One region of the Microbacterium sp. JB110 genome, then DNA from elsewhere that is predicted to be linked to it. Evidence: predicted binding sites of a transcription regulator. Region 1 holds the regulator's gene; each other region holds the start of a gene.
The links. The regulator HspR, encoded in region 1, represses chaperone genes until heat shock. The targets are predictions, from matches to a motif close to AAGTTGAGTCNNNNNGACTCAACTT.
Positions count from the first base shown of each region.

Region 2: a site for HspR is predicted at 7,349-7,373, ahead of CIK77_RS12670 (ATP-dependent Clp protease ATP-binding subunit). Genes of this name have one in related genera too.
Region 3: a site for HspR is predicted at 5,146-5,170, ahead of CIK77_RS09460 (ATP-dependent Clp protease ATP-binding subunit). Genes of this name have one in related genera too.

Region 1 is NZ_QPGM01000006.1:91,348-101,686, forward strand. Features, by position in the region: gene CIK77_RS11645 (dihydrolipoyl dehydrogenase family protein) at 1-120, shown strand, start outside; gene dnaK (molecular chaperone DnaK) at 268-2,130, shown strand; gene CIK77_RS11655 (nucleotide exchange factor GrpE) at 2,130-2,801, shown strand; gene CIK77_RS11660 (DnaJ C-terminal domain-containing protein) at 2,876-3,835, shown strand; gene CIK77_RS11665 (heat shock protein transcriptional repressor HspR) at 3,960-4,391, shown strand; gene CIK77_RS11670 (GntR family transcriptional regulator) at 4,616-5,272, shown strand; gene CIK77_RS11675 (Bug family tripartite tricarboxylate transporter substrate binding protein) at 5,542-6,501, shown strand; gene CIK77_RS11680 (tripartite tricarboxylate transporter TctB family protein) at 6,498-7,028, shown strand; gene CIK77_RS11685 (tripartite tricarboxylate transporter permease) at 7,025-8,674, shown strand; gene CIK77_RS11690 (dihydrodipicolinate synthase family protein) at 8,671-9,540, shown strand; gene CIK77_RS11695 (fucose isomerase) at 9,572-10,339, shown strand, end outside.
Region 2 is NZ_QPGM01000007.1:29,944-40,282, forward strand. Features, by position in the region: gene CIK77_RS12625 (6-phosphofructokinase) at 97-1,125, shown strand; gene CIK77_RS12630 (Rv3235 family protein) at 1,245-1,676, opposite strand; gene CIK77_RS12635 (hypothetical protein) at 1,866-2,474, shown strand; gene CIK77_RS12640 (helix-turn-helix domain-containing protein) at 2,481-2,738, opposite strand; gene CIK77_RS12645 (SAF domain-containing protein) at 2,837-3,436, shown strand; gene CIK77_RS12650 (AAA family ATPase) at 3,433-4,674, shown strand; gene CIK77_RS12655 (sensor histidine kinase) at 4,728-6,203, shown strand; gene CIK77_RS12660 (WhiB family transcriptional regulator) at 6,319-6,567, opposite strand; gene CIK77_RS12665 (hypothetical protein) at 6,755-7,144, shown strand; gene CIK77_RS12670 (ATP-dependent Clp protease ATP-binding subunit) at 7,386-9,896, shown strand; gene CIK77_RS12675 (DUF5684 domain-containing protein) at 10,069-10,339, shown strand, end outside.
Region 3 is NZ_QPGM01000004.1:227,496-237,834, reverse strand. Features, by position in the region: gene CIK77_RS09475 (ABC transporter permease) at 1-363, shown strand, start outside; gene CIK77_RS09470 (hypothetical protein) at 428-1,516, opposite strand; gene CIK77_RS09465 (hypothetical protein) at 1,595-2,827, opposite strand; gene CIK77_RS09460 (ATP-dependent Clp protease ATP-binding subunit) at 2,960-5,095, opposite strand; gene CIK77_RS09455 (FMN-dependent NADH-azoreductase) at 5,200-5,832, opposite strand; gene CIK77_RS09450 (ArsA family ATPase) at 5,890-6,978, opposite strand; gene CIK77_RS09445 (cory-CC-star protein) at 6,969-7,253, opposite strand; gene CIK77_RS09440 (carbon starvation CstA family protein) at 7,255-8,988, opposite strand; gene CIK77_RS09435 (bifunctional sugar phosphate isomerase/epimerase/4-hydroxyphenylpyruvate dioxygenase family protein) at 9,172-10,339, shown strand, end outside.

The DNA of each region.
Region 1 (10,339 bases):
TACGCCGAGGCGGTGAACGTGTTCTCGATGGCGATCGCCCTTGGGCTGACCGCGGAGCAGCTCAGGGCGATGCCGGCGAGCTACCCGTCGGTGGGATCGGACGTCGCTTCGATGCTGTGATCCGGATCACCGTGCGGCACGATGCAAAACTTGAGCCGACTCGTATCAAGTTAATTTGACTCCTTCCGGCTCAGGTTCTACACTTGAGTCATCACGACTGAGGTTTCGTGAGCAGACTTCTGACACTCTGACGAGAAGGAGCAAGACATGGCACGTGCTGTGGGTATCGACCTTGGAACGACCAACTCGGTCGTCTCCGTCCTCGAGGGCGGCGAGCCGAAGGTTATCGCCAACGCCGAGGGCGCCAGGACCACCCCGTCGGTGGTCGCATTCACGAAGGACGGCGAGGTGCTCGTCGGTGAGACCGCCAAGCGACAGGCCGTGACCAACGTCGACCGCACCCTCGCGTCGGTCAAGCGCCACATGGGCACCGACTGGAAGACGCAGGAGGTCGACGGCAAGGCATACACGCCGCAGGAGATCTCGGCGCGCATCCTGCAGAAGCTCAAGCGCGACGCAGAGGAGTACCTCGGCGACACGGTCACCGACGCGGTCGTCACCGTGCCCGCGTACTTCAACGACGCCGAGCGCCAGGCCACGAAGGAGGCCGGTGAGATCTCGGGCCTCAACGTGCTCCGCATCATCAACGAGCCCACCGCCGCCGCCCTCGCCTACGGCCTCGACAAGGGCCAGGAGGACGAGCTCATCCTGGTCTTCGACCTCGGTGGCGGTACGTTCGACGTCTCGCTGCTCGAGGTGGGCAAGGACGACGACTTCTCGACGATCCAGGTGCGCGCGACCAGCGGTGACAACCGCCTCGGCGGCGACGACTGGGATCAGCGCATCGTCGACCACCTGATCAAGCAGTTCAAGAACGAGACGGGCGTCGACGTCGCAGGCGACAAGATCGCGCTGCAGCGTCTCAAGGAGGCCGCGGAGCAGGCGAAGAAGGAGCTGTCGAGCTCGACCTCGACCTCGATCACGCTGCCGTACCTCTCGCTCACCGAGAACGGGCCGGTCTCGCTCAGTGAGACGCTCTCCCGCGCGAAGTTCGAGGAGCTCACCAGCGATCTGCTCGAGCGCACCAAGAAGCCGTTCCACGACGTGATGGCCGAGGCCGGCGTCAAGATGAGCGAGATCGCGCACGTCGTGCTCGTCGGTGGTTCGACCCGCATGCCGGCCGTTGCCGAGTTCGTCAAGGGCGAGACGGGCAAGGACGCGAACAAGAGCGTCAACCCTGATGAGGTCGTCGCCGTCGGCGCGGCGCTGCAGGCCGGCGTGCTGAAGGGCGAGCGTAAGGACGTTCTGCTCATCGACGTCACCCCGCTGTCGCTCGGCATCGAGACCAAGGGCGGCCGGATGACGAAGCTCATCGAGCGCAACACCGCCATTCCGACCAAGCGCAGTGAGACGTTCACGACCGCCGACGACAACCAGCCGTCGGTCGCGATCCAGGTGTTCCAGGGTGAGCGCGAGTTCACCCGCGACAACAAGCCGCTCGGCACCTTCGAGCTGACCGGCATCGCCCCCGCACCGCGCGGCGTGCCGCAGGTCGAGGTCACCTTCGACATCGACGCGAACGGCATCGTGCACGTCTCGGCGAAGGACAAGGGCACAGGCACTGAGCAGTCGATGACCATCACGGGCGGCTCCTCGCTTCCCAAGGAGGACATCGACCGGATGGTGCGCGAGGCCGAGGAGAACGCCGCTGAGGACAAGCAGCGCGCGGAGGCTCTCGAGCAGCGCAACCAGGCGGAGTCGCTCGTCTACTCCATCGAGAAGCTCATCTCGGAGAACGACGACAAGCTGCCTGAGGACGTCAAGACCGAGGTGCAGGGCGACGTCGACGGGCTCAAGACGGCGCTCGCCGGTGAGGACGAGGACGCGGTCAAGACCGCGCTCGACAAGCTGAACGCGTCGCAGACGAAGCTCGGCGAGGCGATCTACAGCCAGGCCCAGGCAGATGGCGCCGCGGCCGGCGAGGCGGGCGCCGACGGCGCTTCGGCTGAGTCGGACGAGGACGTCGTGGACGCCGAGGTCGTCGACGACGACGAGGACGAGAAGAAGTAATGACGGGCAAGGGCTTCGACGACAACGACGAGGTCCGCCCTGACGCCGAGGGGGCGGAGGCAGCCGCTTCCGCCCCCGAAGCGCAGGCGGGCGACCAGGCCCCGGACGAGGCGGGGCAGGCCGAGCAGAGCGAGGCCGAATCCGGTGCAGGTGCGTCGGGTGCGGGCGAGCAGACTGAGGGCGACGGCCTGACGATCGACGACATCCTCGACGCCGAGCAGACCGACGAGGCTGCGGAAGCGGAGCACAGCGACTACGAGACGCAGCTGCTGCACGACCTGAAGCGACTGCAGGCGGAGTACGCGAACTACCGTCGCCGTACCGAGGAGCAGCGCCAGATCGAGATCGACCGTGCCAAGGGGGCGGTCGCGAAGAGCATGCTGTCGGTGCTCGACGACCTGCATCGCGCGCAGCAGCACGGCGACCTCGAAGAGGGGTCGGCGTTCGCGCTCGTCGCCGAGAAGATGCGCGCCGTGGCGGTGAACGTCGGGCTCGTGTCGTACGGCGAGGCGGGCGACGCGTTCGACCCGCAGCAGCACGAGGCCGTCTTCCAGCAGCCGACTCCCGGCCAGACCGAGCCGACGATCCTCGAGGTCGTCGAGGTCGGCTACCGCCTGGGCGATGTGGAACTGCGGCCGGCGAAGGTCGTCGTCGCCGTTCCTGCCGAGTAATCCCATCCGGGTGGCCCTCCCGCTCCCTCTGAGAGCGCGGCAGGGCCATCCGGTCGATCGAAAAGGGTCATAAGTTGGCTAGCCAGGACTGGTTCGACAAGGATTTCTACGCGATGCTCGGGGTGTCGAAGGACGCCTCCGACACCGAGCTGAAGAAGTCCTATCGCAAGCTCGCCCGTACGTACCACCCGGATTCGAACCCGGGCGATGAGAAGGCCGAGGCGAAGTTCAAGGAGATCAGCGAGGCGTACTCGGTGCTCTCCGACCCCGACCAGCGCCGCGAGTACGACGAGATCCGCGCCATGGGTTCCGGCGCGCGCTTCACCTCCGGCGGGCCGGGCGGCGGCGGTTTCGACGACGTGTTCAGTCACTTCGGCGGTGCCGGCACCGGCACCGGCGGAGGCGGCTTCGAAGACATCTTCTCGATGTTCGGGCAGGGCGCTGGCGGCGGTCGCCGTGCCGGGTTCGGCATGCCGACGAAGGGCCAGGACCTGCGTGCCAGGACGACACTGGACTTCCTGCGCGCGGCGAACGGTGACACCCTCTCGCTGCAGAGCGAAGACGGCACCTCGTTCAAGATCAAGGTGCCGGCAGGTGTCGCCGATGGGCAGAAGATCCGGTTGCGCGGGCGCGGCAGGCCCTCGCCGAACGGCGGCGAGAACGGCGATATCGTCGTCGACGTGACCGTGCGGCCGCATCCGGTGTTCAGCCGCGACGGGCTCAACCTGCGGGTGACCGTGCCGGTGACGTTCACGGAGGCGACGCTCGGCTCGACGGTCGAGGTGCCGACTCTCGACGGCGACACCGTGAAGCTGAAGGTGGCGGCGGGAACCCCGTCCGGCCGCGTGCTGCGCGTGAAGGGCAGGGGCATCGCGTCGAAGAAGGGCACGGGCGACCTGCTCGCCGAGGTGCAGATCGTGGTCCCCGGCCATCTCACCGAGGCGCAGCGCGAAGCGCTCGAGCACTTCCGCGACGTCGAGGCGCACGAGAACCCCCGCGACGACTGGCTCCATCGAGCCCGCGCGTCCGCCTGACCGCGGCACAAATCTTCATTTCTGGCACATCTCATGGGGTGCACAGCACCGGAGATGTGCCAGAAATGAAGAACTGACGGGGGAATGGGCACGTAGCCTGGAGAGCAGCGAGGAGGTGCACCGGATGCAGCAGTTCGACGACGTCGGCGAAGACGACCCGATTCTGCGGATCGGGCCCGCCGCTGAGCTCGCCGGGATGCACCCGCAGACCCTGCGCCAGTACGACCGGATCGGTCTCGTCGTTCCCGGACGCACCCAGGGCGGGTCGCGCAGGTACTCGCTGCGCAACATCCGGCAGCTGCGCCAGGTGCAGGAGCTGTCGAACGAGGGCATCAGTCTGCCGGCGATCGCCCGCATCCTCGACCTCGAGGACGAAGTGACCGACCTGCGCCACCGCGTCGTGCAGCTGCAGAGCGAACTCCGTGCCGAGCGCGAGAACCGCCCGGGTGCGCGGGTGTTCGCGGCCGAGACATCCGGTGCCGTGGTCACCCTCACGAGCGGCACCCGCGTGCGCCGCCGCACCGACGTGGTGCTGTGGCGGCCGCAGGGGCGCTGACGAGGCGATCTGCTTCCGCACACTGGTGCCCTGCGCCGACCGTTGAGCGGGGCCGTTCGCGCTGACATATGCCGATCTGGCCGCTCTCCTGTCAGACACCGGCGCATCTCATCGGCGAACCGTGCCGGGCGTCGCGCGCGTGTCGGAGTCAGAATGCCGCGTCGCGAGGGTCAGCCGCATCCGGATGTACCCTGTTGACAGTCAACGAAACGCGAGGGGGTGCTGTGCGCGACACGGTGAAACGCGGGGTATCGCTCGGCGAGCAGGTCGCGGACATCCTCCGGCGACGGATCGTGCGCGGCGAGCTCGCGCAGGGCGATCGGCTGACAGAGGAAGCAGTCGCCGAGGAATTCGGCGTGAGCCGCGGGCCCGTCCGCGACGCCGTCTCTCTGCTCGTCTACGAGGGACTGGTCGAGACGCGCCGACCGCGCGGCATCTACATCCGGGGGCTCACGCTCGACGACATCGAGCAGCTCTACAGCCTGCGCGGCGCACTCGAGCAGCTCGCCGTTCGGCGTGCGCTGGGCGGCGACGAGGAAGTGTGGCAGCCCGTCGAGCGGCTCGTCGAGCGGATGGAGCGCGCAGCGGACGAGGGGGATCATGCCGACTTCTATCGTGCCGACGTCGACTTCCACTCGTCCTTCTACGAATTGGCGGGCCATCCCCGTCTGCTGGCGACCTGGCGGCAGTACGAGCCGACGTTCATGGCGCTGCTCGAGGTCACGATCAACCACGACGAGGATCTGCACGAGTCGGCGCACTCGCACCGCGTGCTGTTCGACCTGATCCGCGCCGGCGATGCCGAGCCCGTCGCCGCCGAGTTGGCTGACCACCTTGTGCGCGCCGAGGAGCGGATGCGACTGGAGCTCGACGCCCGCTGAGCCCCGCGACCGGCCCGTTCGTTCGCACCCGCGGCCCGTTCCCGTGCCGGGACTTCGCCTCAGCGACCGCCACGTGCTCGCCCCACGCACGCCACCGCGCGATCTCCGCGCTCGATCCGGTGTTGCAGATCGACCGCAGGCACGGCGCGAAGGTCGTTCTCTGGCATCGGATGGACGGGCACATAGACGCCGTTGACTGTTAACAGTAAACGTGTCATGATCGGGGCAGCCGGCGAAGTCGTCGGTCCCTGCACCGAGGAGGAGCAACGATGCCCCGTTTCATTCGCACCACCGCCGCTGTCGCGGGATTCGGCCTCGTGGCTGCCGCGCTGGCCGCGTGCACGCCGGTCTCCGAAGAGAGCGCCGCCGAATATCCGAGCGACGACATCCGGCTCATCATCCAGGCCGACGCTGGCGGCGGCAGCGACCTCTCGTCGCGCGCGCTCGCCGCGGAGCTCGAGAAGACCCTCGGCGGCAGCGTCATTCCCGAGAACATGCCGGGCGCTTCCGGCGCCAAGGCCATGGAGTACGTCGCCGACCAGGAGGCCGACGGCTACACGATCGGCTTCGCCCCGGTCGAGATCGCGATGCTGAACACGACGCAGAACGCCGATGTGCTGCCCGAGAACTACGACTTCCTCGGCCAGATCATGAACGCGCCGGGCGTCATCGCCGTCGGCGCCGACAGCGGCATCGAAACCGTCGATGACCTGATCGCGGCGGCTGAAGACGGTGAGGTCACCGTCTCGAACTCGGGCGCCGGGTCGATCTGGGAGGCAGCCTCGCTCGGGTTCGCCGAGGCCGCGGGTATCGATGTGACGCCGGTTCCGTACGACGGCGGCGCTCCTGCCGTGAGCGCTGCGGCCTCCGGCGAGGTCGTCGCCTCGGTCTCGGGCGTCGGCGAGGCGCTGGCACAGCAGGACTCGGTGCGGATCCTCGCCGTCATGGATGAGGATGCGCACCCCGACCTTCCCGACGTTCCGACCGCGAACGAGGCGCTCGGAACCGACGGCGTCGTCTTCGGTGGCTGGGGCGGCATGTACGCACCCACGGGGCTGCCGGATGAGGTGCACGACACTCTCGAGAGCGCCGTGAAGGACGCCGTCGAGAGCGATTCATACACCCAGTTCCAGGCGGACGCCGGCAACCTCGTCGTCTACCGCAGTGCCGACGAGCACCAGACGTTCGTCGAGGAGCAGTTCGACCGCTTCGCGGAGCTTCTCGGTTGAGTGAGGCGGCACAGCACGCCGTGACGGACGAGGCCGCTCGGCCTCGTCCGTCACGGGCGCTCGAGATCACGGCGGCTGCGGTCGCCGTTGCGTTCACCGCCGGCTACCTCGGCCTGGCAACGCAGATCGCTCTGCGCGACGAGTCAGCCGTCGCCGCGATGGACGCGCGCACCTGGCCGACCGTGCTCGGCGTGGCCGGACTCTCGGTCTCCATCGTGCTGCTCGTCATCGCCGTCGCCAGACCGGCGCCCCGGCGCGACGACCTGGAGAGCGTCGCGACGGGCGGCCCGCTCCGCGTCATGCTGACCGTCGTGATCTCCGGCGCCTTCGTGGCGGCGTGGAGCGCGCAGTCGGTGATCCTGGCCGGGTACCGGATCCAGCTGTTCCCGATCATCGCGGCGCTGTATCTGCTGTCGCTGCTGCTCCTGTTCGGCCACCGGCGCTGGATCGGGCTCATCGCCTATCCGGTGGGCCTGACGGCCTTCATCTACATTCTGTTCGGCATCGTTCTGAGGATCCCGCTGTGAACGCCATCGTCGACGGCCTCGGTGCCCTGCTCGATGTGTCCGTCGTGCTCTACATGCTCGTCGGGCTCGCGCTCGGCTTCCTGGTCGGCGCCTTCCCCGGCATCACCGCGACCATGGCGGTCGCGCTCGCCGCCGGGTTCACGATGACGCTCGAGCCCGTGCAGGGCCTCGCCGTGCTGCTGACGATCTACGTCGCGGCGAACTTCGGCGACCGCGTTCCGGCGATCCTCGTGAACACGCCAGGAACTCCGGCGTCGGTCGCCACGACCTTCGACGGCTATCCGATGGCGAAGCAGGGCAGGGCCGGTCTCGCCCTCACGCTCTCCGCCATCGTGAGCGCCGTCGGCATCCTCGCCTCGGTCGTGCTGTTCGCCGTCCTGGCCGTGCCGGTGGCGACGCTGGCGCGCGACTGGTTCCGGTCGCCCGAGCTGTTCGCCCTCGTCGTGTTCGGCATCGCGATCATGATCGGCATCTCGTCGAAATCGATGCTCAAGGGCATCCTCGCCGGCGTGATCGGGCTGATGCTCGGAACCGTCGGCCTGTACAGCGCGACCAACGACGAGCGCTTCACCTTCGGCCTGCTCGAACTCGTCGACGGGCTCGACTTCATCGCGGTCATCATCGGGCTGTTCGGCATCGCAGAGCTGCTCGACCAGCTGCTCACGCACCGCGCGAACCGCACGCGTCCCATCTCGTCACTCGGACGCTGGCTGCCGAACCGCAAGGAGTTCAAGCAGTCGGGGCGCGCGGTCGCCGTCTCCGGCGGCATCGGACTCGGCGTCGGTCTCATCCCGGCGGCCGGCGGCGACATCGCAGGACTGATCGGATGGGACAGGGCGCGCAGCATCTCGAAGCACCCGGAGCAGTTCGGCAAGGGGTCGATCGAAGGCGTCGCCGCGAGCGACACGGCCTCCAGCGCCACGCTCGGCGGATCGCTGACGACCACGATGGCGCTGGGCATCCCCGGCGACTCCGTGATGGCGGTGATGATCGGGTCGATGATCATCTGGGGCATCGCCCCAGGCCCGACGCTGTTCACCGACCGACCGGATCTGGTCGTGTCGATCACCGCGATCATGATCGTCGCGACCCTGCTCGCACTCGTGCTCAGCCTCGTCCGGATGAAGGGGATCGTGAAGCTGCTCGACCTGCCTCGGCCGTATCTGTGGGGCGGCATCCTCATCTTCTGCGTCATCGGCACCTACGCGACGTCCAACAGCGTCAGCACCGTGGTCCAGATGCTGGTGTTCGGCGTGATCGGGCTCGCACTCAAGCGACTCGAGATCCCGGCGGGGCCGATCGTGCTGGGGCTGATCCTGGGGCCGCTCGCCGAGGAGAACCTCGCGCGCACCCTGCAGATCCTGCCGACGCAGCCGTTCTTCTCCGTCGTCAGCCCGATCGCGCTGATCCTGCTCGCGCTCGCCGTGGCATCCGTTGTGCTGCCGGCCATCCGGAATGCGCGCAAGCCCAAGGACAAGCGGGGGTCGTTCGCAGACTCCGTGCTGAGCGAGGACACATTCGCCGAGATCGAGCAGGCGCACGAATCGATGCGCGACGAGCCCGGCATGCTCACCTCCACCATCCGCAACGAAGACAAGCCGCGCAGATCGCGGCGCAGGACCGACAAGAAGGGGTCAGATACATGACCAGGCGAGACATCCTCACAGCCATTCCGACGGCGTTCCGGGAGGACGGCTCGCTCGACATCGACGGCAGCCGCGCCATCTTCCGCCACGTGGCGAAGTCGGGGAACGAAGGCGCGTTCGTGCTGGGCACGACTGGGGAGTTCCCCGCCATCGACCACGCCGAGTTCGCGCAGATCGTCGATGCGGCGCTGGACGAACTGTCGGGCGCGATGCGCGTGGTCGTGCACGTCGGCGCGGCGAGCACCTTCGAGGCCGTGCGGCTCGTGCAGAAGGCACGCGAACTCGGCGCGCGGGAGTTCGCCGCCGTCACGCCGTTCTATCTGCCCGCCTCGGACGACGGCATGTACGCGTACTACGAGGCGCTGTCCGCCGCGGTCGGCGACGGACAGCTGTACGTCTACGCGTTCCCGAACCGCACGGGGAACGCCGTCTCGCCCGAACTGCTGGCTCGGCTCGCGGCGCTGCCGAACGTGGTGGGGGTCAAAGCCAGTGAGCTCACCCTCGACGAGATCGCCGCCTACCGCGACGCGGCGCCCGACGGCTTCGTCGTCTACACCGGGGCCGACCGTGATCTCATCGCGGCGGGGGAGCGCGGCGCCGACGGTGTCGTCTCGGGGGTGTCATCCGTGCTGCCGAAGCCGTTCCGCGCGCTCGCGGAGGCGGCGGAGTCGGGAGACGCCGAACGCATCTCCCGAGCCCAGGCCGACGTCGACGATCTCGTCTCGGTCATCGGCGGCGACATGCCACGGATGAAGGCGGCCCTGCGCCGGATGGGCGTCGTAGACGCCCGCAGCCGGATGGCGCTGGACGAGCCGGATGAGGCGGCCGTCGCCGAGATCATCCGGGTCGTCGAGGCGTACGCCTGAGCCCGTCCGACCACTCAACGAGGAGCCAGACATGACCTACGCATTCCCCGCGCGCACAGCCCGCCCCGCGCTCGCGCCGAACACCGCGTACCTGATCGCATCCGGCGACCTGCGCGAATCCGCCAACACCGCAGGGTGGGAGACGCAGCGCTCTGTCGAAGCCGGCGTCACCGCCGCCGTCGAAAAGCTCGGCTGGAGCGTGACGCGCGCCTTCGGCGTCGATCCCGCCACAGGGCACGGCTTCATCTCGAGCCAGCGGATGGGGCTCGAGGTGTTCCAGAACATCCCGACCGACGCCCCATTGATTGTCGCGATCGCGAACTGGCAGTACTCGCACCACGTGCTCGCGGGGCTGCGCTCGCACCGCGGCCCCATCCTGACCGTGGCGAACTTCGCCGGCGACTGGCCCGGGCTGGTCGGACTGCTCGGCCTGAACGGCTCGATGACGAAGGCGGGCATCGCCTACTCGACCATCTGGTCGGTCGACTTCACCGATGAGTGGTTCGCCGGCGGCATCCGGGAATGGATCTCCACCGGTACGATCACGCACGACGCCTCGCACGTGCGCGCCCTGCCCGAGCTGCCTGCCGGCGACGAGCGCGAGCTCGGACGGGCCCTGGCTGAGCAGCTGCTCGAGGAGAAGGCCATCATCGGCGTGCTCGACGAGGGCTGCATGGGGATGTACAACGCGATCATCGACGACGAGCTGCTCAACCCGATCGGCATCTACAAGGAGCGGCTGAGCCAGTCGGCGCTGTACGCGGAGATGCAGCACGTCACCGATGATGAGGCCGACGCG
Region 2 (10,339 bases), on a different contig from region 1:
CGCCGTCGACCGGGAGTCGCTGAGCGTTCATCCGGATGTCTGGGCGTGTCGCCTTCGACGTCATCTGGAGCGTGCGGTGCCCGCTACCCTTGACGTATGAAGATCGGCATCCTCACCTCTGGCGGCGACTGTCCTGGCTTGAACGCCGTGATCCGCGGGGCCGTGCTCAACGGCACAGAGCACCACGGCATCGAGTTCGTCGGCATCCGCGACGGCTGGAAGGGGCTCGTCGAGGGCGACTTCTTCCCGCTGACGCGCCACCAGGTGAAGGGCCTGTCGAAGGTCGGAGGCACGATCCTCGGCACGAGCCGCACCAACCCGTACGACGGCGAGCGCGGCGGACCGGAGAACATCGCCAAGACGCTGTACGGGCACCACATCGACGGCGTCATCGCGATCGGCGGTGAGGGGACGCTCGCCGCCGCGCAGCGCCTCGCGAACGACGGCATCAACGTGCTCGGCGTTCCCAAGACCATCGACAACGACCTGCGCGCGACCGACTACTCGTTCGGCTTCGACACCGCGGTGAACATCGCCACAGAGGCGATGGATCGCCTGCGCACGACGGGCGACTCGCACCAGCGCTGCATGGTGGCTGAGGTCATGGGGCGCCACGTGGGGTGGATCGCCCTGCACTCCGGCATGGCGGCCGGCGCGCACATCATCTGCATCCCCGAGGTTCCGCTCTCGCTTGAGGAGATCTGCGACAAGGTCAACTCGGCAGCGGAGCGTGGCCGCGCCCCGCTGGTCGTCGTCGCGGAGGGCTTCAAGCTCATCGGCCAGGACGAGGCGTACAGCGACAAGGGGCTCGACGCGTTCAACCGCCCGCGCCTCGGCGGCATCAGCGAAGTGCTCGCGCCGGAGATCGAACGGGTGACCGGCATCGAGACGCGCTCGACGGTGCTGGGGCACATCCAGCGCGGCGGCGCGCCGTCCGGCTTCGACCGCGTGCTCGCCACCCGCCTCGGTCTGCACGCGGTCGACGCGATCGTCGATGGCGAATGGGGCCAGATGGTCGCGATGCAGGGCACGGAGATCGTGCGCGTGCCCTTCTCCGACGCGCTCGGCGAGCTCAACACCGTTCCCATCGAGCGCTACGAAGGCGCAGCGACCCTGTTCGGCTGAGCGGCACGGACGCCGCGATGCGCGTGTGGCTGGTGCGTGCAGCGCCAGGACGGGTTGCGACGGCGTGCGCAGGCACGTTGAGCGGCGCGGATGCCGCGATGCGCGTGCCAGCGACGCACTCAGAGTATGGCGAGGGCTGTTGCCCGCCAGCGGCGGTCCATCCCCTCGAGCCGAATGGCTACGGCACGGGTGCGCGAGGCCATCTGCACGACGACGACGCCCTCGGCGACTCCGTCCTCCGGAGATGAGACGTGCACCGACTTCACGACGTACGTCGGGTGCCTGGCCGTCTGGTTCCGTGCGCTCCTCGCGCGGTGGGCGAGATTGGCCCTGGCGATGAGACTGAGGAACGGCTTCTCCGCGAGCCACCGCGCCATCTGCTCCGGTTCTCGAACGCCGGCGATGACCTCGATCGCACCCCTGGCGAGGCGGTCGAGGAGGGGAGCAGGGGCGGGGAGTGCGCGGCTCGACGCGCGCTGTCGGTCGAACAGCTCGTGAACCTCTCGCGCACGCCGCACACGAGGGCGTGCGGCGGGTACTGGAACGGACATCGGTCGAACAGCCTCCTCGCTGCCACGTGGGAGAACCGGGTCATCGGCGGCCCGAGACCCTCGTGTCTCAGAATCCCAGCACGAGGCGGCTGTCAGCGCACCAGGCAACTATGCCTGTGAGGAACGCACACTGACATCGGCTGTGGACGGATTCCGCGCGATGAAGCCGAACCGGATAACGTCGTTCGCGTGCGCTGGGACAACTTCTTCCAGGATCTCGAGGATCAGCTTTCCGCGGAGTGGGAAGCGGAACGAGCCGCGCTCGATTCCGAGACCGAGCGACTCAGGATCGCCAGGCTCGGCCTGCGCGATCGGATCGCCGCCCTCGCAGCCGATGGTGCGTCGGTGCGGCTCGAGCTGTCTGACGGGACCGTGCACGAGACGCGGCTCGATGCCGTGGGAGCGGACTGGGCGGCCGCCCGACGGGGCGACGGATCGATTCTGCTCGCACCGCTCGCCGCGATCGTGAGCGTCTCGCTGTCAGGCGTCTCCGTCGTCGCGTCCGCGCGCGAAGGGACGGCACAACCCGACCGGCTCGCCGAACGCGTCACATTCGGCTTCGCGCTGCGCGACCTCGCGCGTCGCCGTGTCGCGGTGACCATGGGGACGACACACGGGCGAAATCTGTCCGGCACCTTCGACAGGGTCGCCGCCGATCATGCCGACGTCGCACTGCACGACCACGGCGCGCCGCGGCGCGAGGCCGAGGTGCGCGGCTACCGGATCATCCCGCTGGACGCCGTCGTCTGGGTGCGGGTCGACGTCGGCGAGGACACGGCGCTCGCCGGCCGCGCGTAGCGTGCGTCAGAGCGAGCCAGGGGTGCCCCAGACCTCGGGAATGCTCGCGTTCTGCGACTCCTGCCAGAGCGCGCGGCGGCGGGCGTCCTCGGCCTGCTCATCCAGATAGGTGTTCACACTCTCCGCGTCGATGCGCCATGACGCAGGGGAGCCGACGCGAACGGCATGCACGCGCCCTTCCTCGGCGAGTGCCATGACGGAATCGACGTCGATGGCGAGGATCTCTGCCACCTGCGCCGGTGTGAACAGTCGGGGACCCGTCATGACTCCATTATCGATCCGAACCCTATGCGTTGGCCACGGATGGCGTGCATGTGGATAACTCCGGACGCCCTGGCACGGAATCTGCAACGCTGACGGTCATGGCGAAGCGAAGGGCCTTCTGGGCGGACGCACGGTTCTTCATCGGCGTCGGGCTGATCGTGGTGTCGGTCGTCGGCGTGTGGGCGGTGGTGACGGGAGCGCGGCAGACTGTGCCCGTGTTCGTCGCCGCCGACACGATCGTGGCGGGGCAGCCTCTCGATTCCGGCGATGTGACCGTCGTCGAGGCCAATCTCGGTTCAGCCGACGGACGCTACGTCACCGCGGAGGAGCGCCTCGACGGCCTCATCGCGCAGCGCACGATCGGTGCAGGCGAACTCCTCCCCGCCGCGGCCGTCGGCGACGCGACGGACACGACGACGGTCGTGGTCGACAGCGCGGCCGAGGTGCCGAGCCGAGTGGAGCCGGGTGCTCTTGTCGAACTGTGGGCAGCGCCGGCGATCGAGAACGGATTCGACGCCCCGCGCATCCTCGTGCCGGACGCCGTGGTCGGCGAGGTCGTGCGCGACGATGCCGTGATGGCCGCCTCGTCTCGTACGAGCGTGGAGCTCGTCGTACATCGAGCCGTCGTCGCTGACGTTCTCGAAGCGATCTCGTCAGGGGATGCGCTCTCGGTTGTTCCGGTGGGGAGTGCCGGATGAACGTGCCGCTCTCGCTCGTCGTCGCCGTCGCGGAGCCGCACGGGGAACGTCTTGCCGCCGAACTGGTCGTCGACGGCGCAGAGGTCGCGGCGCAGATCGCTCCGCAGCTGCTCGTTCGGCAGCTTCGTGATGCCGGATCGCGGCTGCGCGAGGTGCTTGCCGAGATCGATGCCGTCGTCGTGACGGCATCCCGCGACGCACTCACGCCGGAGCTCGTCTCGGCCTGCGACCGGCACGGCACCAGAATCGTGCCGATCGCCCAGCGTGCGGGGGAGAAGCGCTGGGCGCGGTCGTTCGGGCTGCGCGAGCCGCTTGCCCCTGACGTCGAAGGGTGGCGCGTCGCCGACGCCGTGCGCGAGGGCACGACGGCGAGAATCGACACCTCAGACGGACGGGTGCTCGCGGTGTGGGGCACGCACGGGGCGCCAGGTCGGTCGACGATCGCCACCGAACTCGCGGTCGCGCTGGCCCAACGCGGCGGGCGTGCCTCGTTGGTCGACGCTGACACGCACGCGCCGTCTCTCGCCGCGGCTCTCGGGCTGGCCGAGGACAGTCCGGGCATCGCAGCCGCGGCGCGAAAGGCGAGCGCCGGCGCCCTCGACGCGGCGGAGCTGACACGCATCAGTGCTCCGCTCGAGTCCTCCGCCGTCGACGTGCTGACGGGGCTGAACCGGCCGTCGCGCTGGCCGGAGCTCTCGGCTGATCGGGTGCGCGCCGTTCTCACCGCGTGCCGGTCCTGGACCGACCACGTCGTGGTCGATACGAGCGCGTCGCTCGAGCGCGACGAGGAGATCGTCAGCGACATCGCGGGGCCGCGCCGCAACGCGGCCGCGCTCTCGGCGCTCGAGTCCGCAGACGCGGTCGTCGCCGTCACATCGGCCGACCCGGTCAGCATCGCGCGCTTCCTGCGCGCGCACTCCGAGCTGAGGGCGCACATCGGCAGCACGCCCATGCACGTCGTCGTGAACCGACTCCGCGGCGGCGCGCTGGGCATCGACGCTCGTGGGCAGGTGCGACGGACGCTCTCGCGCTATGCGGGTCTCGACGACGTGTCGTTCGTCCCCTTCGACATCCGGGCGATCGATGCCGCACTGCTCGCTGCCCGCCCCGTAGGGGAGGTGACGGCTCGCTCGCCCCTCGCGCAGGCGATGCGCCGCCTCGCCAAGCGCGTCGCACGGCACACGGGGGCTGATCCGGAGCCGGTGTCCAGGCGCGAGCTGCGTCGCAGTGCGGCATGAGGCGCGGTCACGTTCCGTTCACCCCGGAGCAGCACCCTGCATAGACTGTGGGGGTGTCGACTCTCAGTGATCTCGTCTCGGCCCAGGGGGTCCAGAGCGAAACGGATATCGCGTGGCTGCACCGTGTCGCCGCGGACGGCCAGCTCCTCGCCGACCTGGCATCCGCCGATATCGTGCTGTGGGCGCCGACGGCCGACGAATCGCACCTCGCGGTCGCCCATGCCAGGCCCAGCGGTGCTGCCACGCTGTTCTACCGCGACATCGTGGGCGAGAAGGTGCGCCCGCAGTGGCAGAAGCAGGTGCGCGACGCCGTGACGAGGCGTGAGATCGTCGACACCTCGTCACCCGAATGGTTCGAGGAGACGCCGACACGGGTGAGGGCGGTGCCGATCGTGCGCACGGACGGCGAGGAACCCAGGGTGATCGGCGTGCTGACCCGTCACACGAACCTCGGTGAGGTGCGCGCGCCGTCGCGTCAGCAGATCACGTTCAACGAGTGCGCAGACTCCATCTTCCGGATGATCGCGACCGCCGAGTTCCCCGATAAAGACGCTCCGACCGGTGCGCGCCGCGGCGCCCCTCGCGCCTCGGACGGCCTGGTGCGGCTCGAGGTCGACGGCACGATCACCTTCGCCAGCCCCAACGCGCTCTCTGCGTTCAACAGGCTCGGCTTCGCCGAGGAGCTGGAGGGGGAGTCGCTCCCGGATGTCACGGCGTCGCTGGTCGAGGCATCGGCGGAGGTCGATGAGTCGCTGCCCGTTGTCGCGTCGGGTCGCGCCGCATGGCGCACCGACGTGAACGCGCGAGGCGTGACCGTGGCGCTGCGGACGATCCCGCTCACGGATCACGGCGAACGCAGCGGCGCGATCGTGCTGTGCCGCGACGTGACGGAGCTGCGCAACCAGGAGCAGGAGATCCTCACCAAGGACGCGACGATCCGGGAGATCCATCATCGCGTCAAGAACAACCTGCAGACGGTTGCTTCGCTGCTGCGGATCCAGGCCCGTCGCACGCCGAGCGAGGAAGCCGCAGACGCGCTCGGTCAGGCGATGCGTCGAGTCGCGTCGATCGCCGTCGTGCACGACACCCTCTCTGAGGGACTGACGCAGAACGTCGATTTCGACGTCGTATTCGAGCGCGTCCTGCGGCTGGTCGCCGAGGTGGCGGCTGCGCCGAACACGCTTGCGCGCACGCGACTGAGCGGCAGGTTCGGCGTGCTGCCGAGCAAGTACGCGACGCCGCTCGCGCTCGCGCTGACCGAAGTGGTCACCAACGCCGTCGAGCACGGGCTGAAGGACTCGGACGGCGAGGTCGAGATCGTCACGGAGCGCTCCGACGAACGGCTCTCTGTGCGCATCCGCGACAACGGGATCGGGCTGCAGGGCGGCAAGGTCGGCCGCGGGCTCGGCACCCAGATCGTGCGCACCCTGATTCAGGGCGAGCTCGGCGGGACCATCGACTGGACATCGCCGGAGAGCGGCGGCACCGAGGTCGTCGTCGACATCCCGCTGCGCTGGATCGCGAAGTAGGGCGTCGCGCCGGGCGCTGCATCGGCGCGCCCGGGGGGCGATATGATCACTGCCGCCGAACGCCGAAGGCCCGCTCCGAAGAGCGGGCCTGGGAAGTCTTCGTCTCGCGCGGCGGTCAGCTCGCGCGACGGGCGCGAGCTGCGCGGCGCTTCAGGGCGCGGCGCTCGTCCTCGCTGAGGCCGCCCCAGACGCCGGAGTCCTGTCCGGTCTCGAGCGCGTACTGCAGGCACACCTCGGTCACAGTGCATCGGGCACACACCGACTTGGCCTTTTCGATCTGGTCGACAGCGGGGCCCGTGTTCCCGACAGGGAAGAAGAGTTCGGGGTCGACGGTGAGGCAGGCTGCCTTGTCGCGCCAGTCCATGGTGATGCTCCTTGCGGTGGTGGGTGATTCCGATTCAACGCAGAACATTCGGGCGGTCTACGCTGGGAGATGTCGCGGGACGAACCCGCTCCCACCACACTGTGGGGAAACATTCCGTTAACAAGTGTCTTACACTGTGGCGGTATCGTCAATGGTTTTCGTGAACCGGTCAGGAATCGAACAGCAGATGAGCACCCCTCCTCCGGCACCGATCGCCCGAATCGCGGCCGCGCTGCTCGGTCTGGAGTCTCTCGCGCTGCTCGTGCTGGCATGCTGGGAGATCGTCGCGCTGATCGGCTCGGGGGCCGGGTCGATGGCGTCCGCGCTCGCACTGATCGTGATGACGCTGATCGGCGCCGCGGGCCTCGCGGCGTTCGCCTGGGCGGTCGTCGTCGGTCGCTCATGGGGCCGCTCTGGCGGTATCGTCGCGCAGTTCCTCGTGATCGCGGTCGCGGTCGGATCCGTGACGGGCGCATACGCGCATCCCCTGATGGCCGTCGCGATCGGGGCACCTGGCGCGATCACACTCATCCTGCTCCTGCTCACCGAGCGCGCGGATCCCGCTCACCGCCGCTGACCGTCGCCGCGGCTGCCGAGATGCGCACATCTCGTCGAGATGCGCCGTTTCTGCCGCGGCCTCGTCGAAGAGGTGCGCATCTCGCGAGTCATCCGGATGGACCGCATTGCGGCGGTCTGCGGACAGATGATGCCGCGGACGGATCGGCGGGAATAGCCTGCTGCACCTCACGTTGTACTTGACACAACTGCACTCAGGTTCGCGAACATGAGGCAGAGACACTCAAGTCAAAGGAGGAATCATGGCCGACTTCCCTCAGGACGGTCTCGGCGCATTCGACGACTTCCTCGCTCGCTATCTTCAGGGCGAGCGTGCGCGTCAGGCGCGTTCGTTCGACCTCACGCGCTTCTTGAGCAAGCGCACGCAGGAGATGCTGCAGCGGGCGGGCGCCTTCGCACTCGGCCGCGGTCAGCAGGAACTCGACGCCCTGCACGTGATGCGCGTGCTGCTCGACGACCACACGGTCGCCGCCGCTGTCGCGCGCGCGGGCGGCGACATCGCTGCGCTGCGCACGGCGGCCGAGGAGCGGCTGCCGGCCGCGGGAGACGCGGCGCAGGTCGATGCCGCATCACTCACCAGTGCGGTCCAGCGCGCACTGTTCCACGCTTACCAGGTGGCGCGTTCAGCCGGTTCGACGTACATCGATCCGGAGCACGTGTTCTTCGCGCTCGTGCTCGCGCAGGACAGTCCGGCCGGGCAGATTCTGGCTGGAGCCGGCGTCACGCCTGAGTCGCTGACGCAAGGCGCACGGGAGCAGATGCAGCCGGCTGGCGCTCCGGCGACCGAGGGGGCACAGGACGAGTCGATGCTCGCCAGATACGGAGTCGACCTCACCGCCCGTGCGGAGGAGGGCATGATCGACCCGGTGATCGGTCGAACGGCCGAGACCGAGCAGACGATCGAGATCCTGTCGCGTCGCACCAAGAACAACCCCGTGCTGGTCGGCGAGGCCGGCGTCGGCAAGACGGCGATCGTCGAGGGGATCGCGCGCGCCATCGTGGCCGGAGAGGTGCCGCAGCAGCTCAAGGGCAAGCGCGTCATCTCTCTCGACCTGCCTGGCATGCTGTCCGGAGCGCGCTACCGCGGCGATTTCGAGGAGCGACTCACTTCGGTGATGGAGGAGGCCGCAGAGCGCAAGGACGAGTTGATCCTGTTCCTCGACGAGCTCCACACCGTGGTCGGTGCCGGAGCAGGCGGCGAGGGAGCCATGGACGCCGGCAACATCCTCAAGCCGCGCCTGGCGCGCGGGGAACTGCACCTCGTCGGTGCGACCACGCTGAAGGAATTCAGGACCATCGAGAAGGACAGCGCTCTCGCGCGGCGATTCCAGCAGGTCACCGTCGGCGAGCCGTCGGTCGGCGACGCCATCGCGATCCTGCACGGGCTGCGCCCTGCGTACGAGGAGCACCACCGTGTGTCCTATACGGATGATGCCCTGCGCGCCGCCGTCGAGCTCAGCGACAGGTACCTCACCGAGCGCGTGCTGCCGGACAAGGCCATCGACCTGATCGATCAGGCCGGTGCACGGCTGAGGCTGCGCGTCGGGGTGCCCGTCGACACAGGTGAGCTGATGGGTCGGCTCGCCGCGCTGGAGACCGACAAGAACACCGCGGTCGAGGCGGAGCGCTACGAGGAGGCGTCGCGCATCCGCGACGAGATCACCGACACGCAGCATCGGATCGACGAGGCCGCGTCGCACGGCGGCGGCGACCTGACGATCGACGAGGCCGATATCGCCGAGGTGATCAGCCGCGCAACGGGCATTCCCGCCAATCGCATCACAGAGGGCGAGCGCGAGCGTCTCGCTGGTCTTGAGGAGGAGCTGCATTCCCGAGTGATCGCACAGGACGACGCGGTGGCCGCTGTGGCGCGCTCCATCCGGCGCAGCAGGACCGGGATGGGCGACCCGCGCCGACCGGTCGGATCGTTCCTGTTCCTCGGCCCGACCGGTGTCGGCAAGACCGAGCTGGCCAAGGCACTCTCGGCGAGCCTGTTCGACGACGAGAGCGCGGTCATCCGGTTCGACATGAGCGAGTTCGGCGAGCGGCACACCGTGTCGCGTCTGGTCGGAGCGCCTCCCGGGTACGTCGGGTACGACGAGGCCGGCCAGCTCACCGAGCGCGTGCGTCGCAACCCGTATTCGATCGTGCTGTTCGACGAGGTCGAGAAGGCCCATCCGGATGTGTTCAATCTGCTCCTTCAGGTGCTCGACGACGGACGCCTGACCGACGGGCAGGGGCGCACGGTCGACTTCCGCAACACCGTCGTGGTGATGACCTCCAACCTGGGCTCGGAGTACCTCGCGGCACGCGGGGGAGCGATCGGCTTCTCGGCGACCGGCAGTGAGTTCGACGAGAAGGACCTGCGCGATCGTGTGATGGGCAGGCTGCGCGAATCGATGCGTCCGGAGTTCCTGAACCGGATCGACGAGATCGTGATGTTCCGCAAGCTCGACCGCGAGCAGCTGCGCGAGATCGTGGGGCTGCTGCTCGGACGCACGCGCGATCGCCTGGCGACGCGGGAGGTCACCCTCGAGGTGGCTCCCACCGCGATCGAGTGGCTGGCCGAGCACGGCTACGAGCCGGAGTACGGTGCACGGCCGCTGCGCAGGGTCATCCAGCGCGAACTCGACGACAGGATCGCCGAGCTGTTCGTCTCCGGCGCGCTGACAGACGGCGGCACGGTTCAGGTCGAGGCGAACGGCGGAGAGCTCGCCGTGTCAGCCGGGGTCGAGGTGCCGGCAGCAGCCTGATCGACCGTACGCGGAACGGGTGGCCCGAAGCCCAGGGTCGCCCGTTCCGCGTCGGCACGGATCCGGCACCGCACGGATGCGGCGCGGATATCGCGCGCCCCCATGACAATCGATCGTCGGGTCAGTATCTTGATGGCATAGGCACCGCATAGACGCATGAGAGGTGATCCGGATGACGGACTACGGCGATATGGGCGGCACGGGAGCGTTCGACGCACTGTTGGCGATGATGGGTGCGGGCGGCGGGATCGCCGCGCTGATCGTGTACGTGATCGTCGCGATCGGGCTGTGGAAGACGTTCGCCAAGGCGGACATCCCTGGCATTCTCGGCATCATCCCGATCATCAACGTGATCTTCCTGCTCAAGGTCGCCCGGATGAGCATGTGGTTCGCGCTGCTCTACCTGATTCCGATCGTGAACATCGTGCTCGCGATCATCGTGG
Region 3 (10,339 bases), on a different contig from region 1:
CTGGGGTTCCTGCTGCTGTCGGCGATGTTCGCCGCCGCCGGTTCGATGGTCTCGCGCCAGGAGGACATCTCACCGACCGTGATGCCCGTGATGTACCTGGTGATGCTGCCGTACTTCCTCGTGGTCCTGTTCGGCAACAACCCGGTCCTGATGAACGTGATGAGCTACGTCCCGTTCTCGGCACCGACCGCGATGCCGGTGCGCCTCTACTTCAACGAGGCGGCATGGTGGGAGCCGGTGCTCTCCCTCGGCGTTCTGGCCGTGTCCTGCGTCATCATCATCGCCGTCGGGGCGCGAATCTACGAGAACTCGCTGCTGAAGATGGGCGGCAGAGTCAAGGTGCGCGAGGCGCTGAAGGGCTGAGTGCTCCGGATGCACGAAGGAGGGCCGCGGGGTGCACCCCGCGGCCCTCCTTCGTGCTGGCGACTCAGTCGACCGTGAGTTCGCGCATCGAGTCGATCTCGTCGGAGATGTTCTCCAGACCGCACGACACGTATGCCTGCATCGTCGTACCCGTATCGGCGAAGGTGCGCCAGTACCAGCGCTCCTTCGTCACGGAGACGGTGTCATCGACCCAGGCGAGGTCGACGTTGTACGCCTGGAACTCGATCGTGCCTGCCGGCGACTCGAGTGCGACCGTCCCGGCCTCCTCGATCGTCTGGCTGTCGATCGACGGGTCATCCTCCAGAGAGGCGAGGTAGGCGTCGAAATCAGCCGTGGACGCCTCGGCGTCGTTCGCCGCATCGCCCTCGGCTCGATCGGGATTCACATCGGCGACCGGAAGCGTGTAGCCGACGAACGAGCACGTCTGGCCGTCCTTCGTCGCTTCGAAAGCGGTGGCGTCCTGCCTGGTGAAGTCCCAGTCGCCGCTCGTCACGCCGTCCGCGTTCCACGCGTAGGTGATGTCCGTCGGCCCCGCGTCGCTCAGCGCGAAGTCCGCGCCCTCCGCCGTCTCCTCGCCGCGGCCGTCGAACAGGTGCATGGCGTCCGCGATGAACCAGCCGCCGACGAGAATGACGACCAGGCCGCCGCCGACGGCCCAACCGATCCAGCCGCGCTTGCGCTTGGGCGGCTGCTGCGGGCCGGGCAGGAAACCGGGCTGGCCGGCGTATCCGGGCTGCGCCGCGTACCCCGGCTGCTGACCGTACCCGGGCTGGCCGCCGATCTGACCGTAGCCCTGCTGCGCACCGGCGGGGGACTGCTGCGCGGCGTACGGGTCAGCCCCGGCCTGAGCGGCCTGAGCGGTCTGGTCGGCGCGGGCGGCGTACGGGTCGGCGGGCGGTGCCGGCTGCTGCGCGCTCGGCGCCCCCTGGTACGGATTCTGCGGGTCGACATCCGGTGCGCCGGCGTACGGGTTCGGCTGCTGCGCCGCCGGGTCACCGGGCGCCGCTGCCTGGGGCTGTGCGTCGCCGCCCTCCTCCCAGGGGAGCGGCGGGAGCTTCGGCGCGGGCGGAAGCCCGGAGTCCGGCGGGGTCTGGTCGCCCTGGTTCGATCGATCGTCGTTGTTGCCGCTCATGGCGGTCTCCTCCCCCTGCGAAAATTCTCAGATAAAGCGTACCCGGATCCGAGGGCGTCACTGGGCCCCGCGTCGGGCCTACTGCATCCGGAGCTGTCCGACGCTCTGCTCGACCATCTCGGCCGTCGGCTCCTGATCGCAGACGAGCTGCACGTGCATCTGCGTTCCCGCTTCGGCGAAGCTGCGCCAGTACCACCGCTCCGTCGCCCGGGAATCGGCGTCGACGTCGAGGATGACGTCGACGCCGAGGAACTCCACCGCCCCTGCGTCGAACGGCACGGCGAACGATGAGACCTGCTCCGACCCGGATTCCTCTCCGTCTTCTGCGTACGCCTCGATCGCGTCTGCGAGGTCGCGCTGGGTCGCCGTGGCGTCATCCGTCGCGCCATCCGACGCGAACCGGGATGAGGAGAATGCCATGACGTTGCAGAAGTGCTCGCCGTCGTCCCAGACGCCGACGACGCTCTCCGGAGAGTCGTCGTACACCTCCCAGTCGCCGCCGGGTTCGGCCGCGAGCCAGCCCAGCTCAAGGTCTGTGGGCACGGACTCGTCGAGCCTGATCGCCCCTATTGGTGCCCCTTCCTCGCCCGACGCGCTCCCGTCCGAATCCGGGTCGTCATCCGTCTGCTCGCCGCCGCCCCCGACGGGTCCGGATGAATCATCGGCCGGCGCGCTCGCGCTCTGGCTCGGCAGCAGGCTGATCACGTAGCCGACGATCAGCACGGCCGCGATCAGCACGACCACGCCGATGCCGATCAGCCACCCCGCCCATACCGGGAACCCGCGCTTGCCGGGCGGCGCCGCGACAGGCGCTCCGTACCCCGGCGCACCGCCGTAGGGAAGAGCCGCGGATGCGGCAGCGCCTCCCTGCCCGCCGTACGCGGCCGTGCTCCCGTAGGCGCCGGAAGGAGCGGCGTACGCCTGCGGAGCGTGATTCGCGGCTCCGGGTGCCGCAGACACCGGATGCCCCTGAGCGCCGGGGGCGTATCCGTGGATTGGCGCACCGTATGCCTGACCGTGCGGAGGCTGCTGGCCCTGCGGTGCGGCATATGGAGGCAGCCGTTGCGGTTCGGCGGCACCCTGCGGAGCACCGAAGCTCTGGGCCGCGGCCGGCTGGAACAGGGGAGTGCTCGCCAGCCGCGGCGGGTGCGACGAGGGAGCGGCCGGCGGTTGTTCAGCTCCGGGCGATGGTGCGCCCTGCGCGCCATCCGGTTCCTGCTCCCATGGCAGCGGAGGAAGTGCGTGCGGCTGATTCGCCTCGGGCAGCCGCCACCCGTTCCCGCCGGTTCCGTCCGCGCCGCTGCCGCTCATCCCGGCCCCTTCCCCCGCACCGCGTGTTCACGTCGAGGCTACCGCGCCCCGCCGACGTCGCCGCAAGTATTCAAGTCTCCGGCAATTCCGCAGCCGACAGCAGAAGAAAAGCCGGAGACGTGAAGAGTTGCGCTATTCGGCGGGGGCGGAGTCGATCTGCAGCTGGGAGGCATCGGGGGAGGGGGAGACCCGCACGGTGTCGCCGTCGCGCACGCCGCCGGCGAGGATCGCCTTTGCGAGACGGTCCTGGATCTCGTGCTGGATCAGACGCCGCAGCGGGCGCGCGCCGTAGGCGGGGTCGTAGCCGCGCTCGGCGAGCCACGCCCGTGCATCCGGTGTGACCGCCAGCGTGAGGCGGCGATCCGACAGCCGTCGCTGCAGCAGATCGACCTGCAGCTCGACGATCTGCGCCAGCTCGTCCTGCCCGAGCGCGTGGAACACCACGATGTCGTCGAGACGGTTCACGAACTCCGGTTTGAACGACGTCTGCACCAGCTGCATCACCCGCTCGCGCTTGTCGTCCGCATCGATGGTCGGGTCGATCAGGATGGGCGAGCCGATGTTGCTGGTCAGGATCAGGATCGTGTTCTTGAAGTCGACCGTGCGACCCTGGCCGTCGGTGAGGCGGCCGTCGTCCATCACCTGCAGCAGCACATCGAAGACCTCCGGATGGGCCTTCTCGACCTCGTCGAGCAGCACCACCGAGTACGGGCGGCGACGCACGGCCTCGGTGAGCTGGCCGCCCTGGTCGTAGCCGACGTATCCGGGAGGGGCGCCGACCAGCCGTGACACGGAGTGCTTCTCGCCGTACTCCGACATGTCGACGCGCACCATGGCCTGTTCATCGTCGAAGAGGAACTCCGCCAGGGCCTTGGCCAGCTCCGTCTTGCCGACGCCGGTCGGGCCGAGGAACAGGAACGAGCCCGTCGGTCGGTTCGGGTCGCTGATGCCCGCACGGGAGCGGCGCACCGCATCGCTGACCGCCGTGACCGCCTCCTTCTGGCCGATCAGCCGGCGGCCGAGCTCGCTCTCCAGATGCAGCAGCTTCTCGGTCTCGCCCTGCAGCAGCCTGCCGACGGGGATGCCGGTCCACGCCGCGATCACTTCGGCGATCGCCTCATCGGTGACCTGGTCGCCGACCATCCGCTCGTCGGACTGCTCAGCCTTCTCCGCCTCGGCGACCTGCTGCTCCAGATCCGGGATCTCGCCGTAGAGCAGTCGTGACGCGCGTTCGAGCTTGCCCTCGCGCTGGGCGCGCTCGGCCTCGCTGCGTGCCGCATCGAGACGCGACTTCAGGTCGCCGACGCGGTTGAGCGAACTGCGCTCCGCCTCCCAGCGCTGCTGCAGCGCGGTCAGCTCCGCCTCCTGATCGGCGAGGTTCTCGCGCAGCCTCGCAAGCCGCTCCTTGCTGGCGGGGTCCTTCTCCTTCTTCAGCGCGAGCTCCTCGAGCTTCAGCCGGTCGACATGCCTGCGCAGTTCGTCGATCTCCAGCGGCGCCGAATCGATCTCCATCCGCAACCTCGACGCCGCCTCGTCGATCAGGTCGATCGCCTTGTCAGGCAGCTGACGCGACGGGATGTACCGGTGCGACAGAGACGACGCGGCCACGAGCGCGCCGTCGGAGATGGTCACCTTGTGGTGCGCCTCGTAGCGCTCCTTCAGCCCGCGCAGGATCGCGATGGTGTCCTCGACGCTCGGCTCGCCGACGTACACCTGCTGGAAGCGGCGCTCGAGCGCGGCGTCCTTCTCGATGAACTCGCGGTACTCGTTCAGCGTCGTCGCACCGATCATCCGCAGCTCGCCGCGGGCCAGCATCGGCTTGAGCATGTTCGCCGCGGCGACCGAGCCCTCGCCGCCGCCTGCGCCCATCAGCACGTGCAGCTCGTCGATGAAGGTGATCACGCGGCCCTCCGACTCGGTGATCTCCTTGAGCACACTCTTCAGCCGCTCCTCGAACTGGCCGCGGTACATCGCGCCGGCCACCAGCGCCGAGATGTCGAGGGCGATCAGCTCGCGCCCCTTCAGCGATTCGGCGACGTCGCCGGCGACGATGCGCTGGGCGAGGCCCTCCGCCACCGCGGTCTTGCCGACGCCCGGCTCGCCGATGAGCACGGGGTTGTTCTTCGTGCGCCTGGTGAGCACCTGGCTCACGCGCCGGATCTCGCTGTCGCGCCCGATCACCGGGTCAAGTCGGCCGCTCCGGGCCAGCTCGGTCAGGTTGATGCCGAACTCCTCCAGCGCGCTCTTCTGTTCCTCTTGACCTGCCATGAGCCCTCCCGTGCCCTTCCCTCGCAACCCGAACACAGCATCCGGATGAAAACTTGAGTCTTACAAGCTCAAGTTTAGCAGGGTGGAGTGGAGCGCGGAAGCCGTCAGAGCTGCGTTCCCAGGCGACGCGCCTCGGCCTCGGCGTCGGCGAACTCCTGTTCCGCCCTGTCGGCGCCCAGCGCGGGAATGCGGTCGGCGAGGGTCCTGCTGGCTGCCACAACGTGCACGGTCATGCCGAGATTTGCGCCCAGCACGAGCCGGAGCGGCGGGATGACGTGGTCGTCGTGCTCGGTCGTCGTGCCGCGGTCGTAGGCCGCGCCCTGCGCGGTGAGCAGCACGACGCCGCGCCCTGCCATGGGCTGCGCCTCGGCGCCGGGGAACGGGGCGGTCAGCCCCGGCACATGGATGAGGTCGACCCAGTTCTTGAGCGTCGCCGGCATCGAGTAGTTGTACATCGGCGCGCCGATCACCACGGCATCGGCGGCGAGCAGCTCGTCGACGACCTCCTTCTGCACCGACTCCAGCTCATCCGGCACCGTCGCCCCGTCTCGCAGCTGCTCGGGCCAGTGCCGCGCCGGGGTGCTCAGATGCGGAAGCGGGTTCCTGTGCAGATCGCGCACCGCAACGGTGTGGTCGCCCCCTCGTGCGGTCCAGGCCTCGACGAAGGCATCGGTGAGCGCGCGCGAACGCGATCCGGTCAGGTCGGCGGAGGAGTCGATTCGCAGCAGTGTCGGCATGCTCCGACGCTATCGGCTCCGGGAGGCGTCTGCGGGTCACTGTACGGAGCGCCGACGTCAGGGCGCGGCGAGCGATTGGGCCAGCCGCTGCAGCGCCGGGAGGCCGATCTGCTCATCGATCAGCGGGATCCGCGTGATCGGTGCGCCCAGGTCGAGCGACGCCAGCTGCTGCTCCTCGCGCTCACGGCGCACGGGGAGCACGTCAGCGGGGGAGAGGCGGTTGGCCACGACGCCGATCAGGCCGACGCCGAGTGCGTCGAGCTGGGCGGCCACTTCGCGGCTCTCGGCGATCGGCATCGGCTCGGCGACGGTGACCAGCACGAAGCCGGTCCGCTCCGGGTCCGTGATGGCGTCGCGCATCAGCGCGAACCGCGCCCGGCGCGCCAGCAGCACGCGGCGCAGCTCGGCATCGCGATCGCTGGTGTCCTTGGTGCCGCCGAGCGCGCCGTACGCCACCGCGTACCTCTCCGACCTGTCGCGGTTGGCGAGCAGCTTCTCCGTCCATCCGGTCATCCGATCCGGCATCGCCAGCAGGTGCAGGGTGTGACCGGATGGGGCGGTGTCGAACACGACGAGGTCGTAGCGGTCCAGCCCGGTCTCGAGCGTCTCGGCGACGCGCTCGAGCACGGCGGACTCGTGCGTGCCCGGCGCATCGCGCGCCGACTCGAGGTGCTCGCGCGCCGCACGGTGCAGCCGCTCCGGCAGCAACCGCTCCATGGTGCCGCGCACAGCGCGCAGGTGCTCGTCGACCGTGCGGGCAGGGTCGATCTCGATGCCGTCGACCAGACCCGGCCGCGCCCCGGCATCCGTTTCGCTCGCACGTCGACCCTCGGCATCCGGAGCCTCACCGTCGTTCGCGCTCTGCGCGCCCGCGGCATCGTCCGTCGCCTCCCGGCTCACGGCATCCGGAGCCCGCCCGCTCTCAGCACCTCGCGCATCCGGTCGCCACAGCGCGGTCACATCGTCGCCGACGGCTCGCTCCCAGAGGTGCCCGAGGTTGTGGGCGGGGTCGGTCGAGACCACGAGCACCCTCGCCCCCGCTCTGGCGCGGGCGAGCGCGAGGGACGAGGCGATCGACGTCTTGCCGACGCCGCCCTTGCCGCCGACGAACAGAGCACGGCGCGAGGAGCTGTCGCTCAGCAGCATGAGATGTGGTCCAGGGGCGATCGTTCCATTCCCGCCCGTTGGTGCCAGTCGTGGAAGTCGTCGTAGACGGCAGGCAGCAGTTCGGCGGTGTAGTAGGCGGCGGGGTCGGGCACGCCGAGCGATTCGGCGAGCACGACGAGCATGAAGTGGTCGTCCTCGTCGCGCCTGGCGACCGCGAACGTCTTCCGGTACGGGCCAGCGTAGAACTCCTGCAGGCCGCGCGAGAATGCCCGGAAGCCGCGCACGATCGCGACCCAGCGCGACGAGGACGTCACACTACTTCACCGTTCGCACCGTTGTGGTGACGTGGTCGACGAGGTCGGCCTCGGCTTCCTCAGGATCGTCGGCCGCGGCGCGGCGCATCGCGGCGATGCCCTCGGCGCCGACCCAGATCGTGGCGATGATGATCACGATGTCGAGGATCAGCAGCAGCCAGTTGGTGTCCGTGCCGCCGTTCCAGAAGGTGCCGAGCTGCACGATCGCCGCCCAGAAGGCCGCGACGAAGACGAACACCAGCGGAATCACCGCGACCAGCACGTTGCGCCGCTTCCGGATGAGCATGATCGAGACGATGATCAGCGTGAGCGAGGCGAGCAGTTGGTTCGTGGTGCCGAACAGCGGCCAGATCGTGAGGCCGCCTGAGCCGTCGATGCCCTGGCTGAAGACCAGTGCAACGCACACGACCAGCACGACGATGGTGGCGATGATGTTGTTCAACTTGAAGCCGACCACTTCGGCGGCCTCCTGGAACACGAAGCGCAGCAGGCGCACCCCGGTATCCATGGTGGTCGCCGCGAAGAGCACCGCCATGGTGGCGAGCACGGTCGCCGACAGCGACTGCGGCAGGCCGAGGCCCATCTCGATGATGTTGCCGCCGCCTTCGACGAAGGCGTTCACGCCGCCCTCGTTGAAGGCGCTGTAGATCTCCTCCCAGCGGCCCACGCTCTGGATGCCTGCTGTTGTGGCGATGATGGCACCGAGCGCCAGCATGCCCTCGCCGACGGCTCCGAAGTAGCCGACGAACCGGGCATCCGGCTCCTTGTCCAGCTGCTTCGACGTGGTTCCGCTGGCGACCGCGCCGTGGAACCCGCTGATCGCACCGCACGCGATCGTGACGAACAGCAGCGGCCAGATGGCCGGCGTGCCGTCGGGGACGGCGTTGTTGATGGCCGGTGCGACGAAGCCGTTGCCGAAGAACAGACCCGCGATGATGGTGCCGACGAACAGCACGGCGAGACCGATGAACAGCTGCACGCCGTTGATGTAGTCGCGCGGTTGCAGCAGCAGCCACACCGGCAGCAGCGACGCGATGCCCGCGTACAGGAACAGGGCGATGATCCAGAACGTGGCGGGGCTCATGCCCATGATCGGGTCCGGCAGCACGACGGGGAACCGGTCGCCGAGCCAGATCAGTGCGTACAGCGCCACGACACCGACGACCGTCACGGCGGTGAGGTTCCACTTCAGCTTGTAGACGGCCAGGCCGATCAGCAGCGCGACGGGAATCGCCCCCCACGACGGGATCACGGCGGACGGGTTGCCGATCAGCAGGTTCTTGATGACGACCGCGAAGGCCGCGATCACCATGAGCAGAAGCAGCCCGATCACGACGAGGAAGACGTAGGAGCCGCGCCGGCCGATGTAGCGGGCCGCGAGGGCGCCGATGGACCGGCCCTTGTTGCGCTCCGACGCCCACAGCGCGCCCAGGTCGTGCATGCCGGCGAAGAACACCGTGCCGATCGTGACCCAGAGGAAGGCAGGCAGCCAGCCCCAGATGACGGCGACGGCCGGCCCGACGATCGGAGCCGCGCCGGCGACCGAGGTGAAGTGATGCCCCCACAGCACGAACTTGTTGGTGGGGACGTGATCGACGCCGTCCTTCTTCTCGTGCGCCGGTGTGACGAACGCCGGATCGAGCCGCAGCACGCTCTTGCCGAGGTACCGGGAGTACACGAGATAGCCGAAGGCGAAGATGCCGAGGCCGATGACCAGGAGGAGGACGGAGTCCATGCCTGCACCTTTCTGTCTGCACTGACAGCGGGAAGCGCTGATTGCCGCATGGCTGCGGCACCCAGACAACCTACCCCGATCTTCACATCGGCAACAGCGGCCCCACCCGGGGTGCCTGATTCGTTATCTCCGGATGGACGGATCTCCTACTCCACGCAATGTACCTCCTGGTACATTCGGGTCATGAGCACTTCAGTGGCGACAGTGTGTCTTTCGGGCGGGCTCGTGGAGAAGCTGCACGCCTGCGCTGCGGCCGGGTTCGACGGAGTCGAGATCATGGACACCGACCTGGTGGTGGCGCCGGAGTCGCCGGAGGAGATCCGCGCGCTGTGCGACAGGCTCGGGCTGCGCATCGACATGTTCCAGCCGTTCCGCGACCTCGAAGGCGTCGGCGACGAGGCCTTCGCCGACAATCTCAGGCGCGCGAGCGCGAAATTCGACGTGATGGATCGGCTCGGCACCGACCTGATGCTGCTGTGCAGCAACGCCGGCACGGCGACAACGGGCGACGAGGCCACGACCGTTGACCAGCTGAGGGCGATCGCCGATCTGGCGGCCGATCGCGGCATCCGGATCGCCTACGAGGCTCTGGCGTGGGGCCGATACATCGACGACTACCGCGAAGCGTGGCGCCTGGTACGGCTCGCCGACCGCGACAACCTCGGCGTCTGCCTCGACAGCTTCCATATCCTCAGCCGCGGCCACGATCCCGCAGCGATCGAGGAGATCCCTGGTGAGAAGATCTTCTTCCTGCAGCTCGCCGACGCGCCTGCTCTCGATATGGATGTGCTGCAGTGGAGCCGCCACCACCGGCTCTTCCCCGGTGAGGGCGACTTCGATCTCACCGGATTCCTCGGTCACGTGCTTCGCGCCGGATACGCGGGGCCGATGTCGCTCGAGGTCTTCAACGACACCTTCCGGCAGACCGACGTGGTGCGCACCGCTGCGCACGCGCGCCGTTCGCTGATGTGGCTGGCCGACCTGACGTCCGCCGAGAACGGCTGGCAGCGCGACAGGATCACGGCGCCGCAGGTCGCGCGAGGTGTCGACTTCGTCGAGGTCGCAGGCAGTGACCTGCACGCGCTCGACCAGATGCTCGGCCAGCTCGGCTTCGCGTTCCGCGGGCGCCACCGCTCCAAGCCCGTGCGGCTGTGGACAGCGGGTCGCGCGCGCATCGTGCTCAACGAGCAGGTCACCAGCGACCGGCCCCGCCTCTCCGGTATCGGCATCACGGTCGACGATGCCGCGCTCGCGTCGCGACGAGCCACCGCTCTCGGCGCCGCCCCCGTGTATCGGCGCACATACCAGGGCGAGGTCGAGCTGCGCGCCGTGGCCTCGCCCGACGGCACCG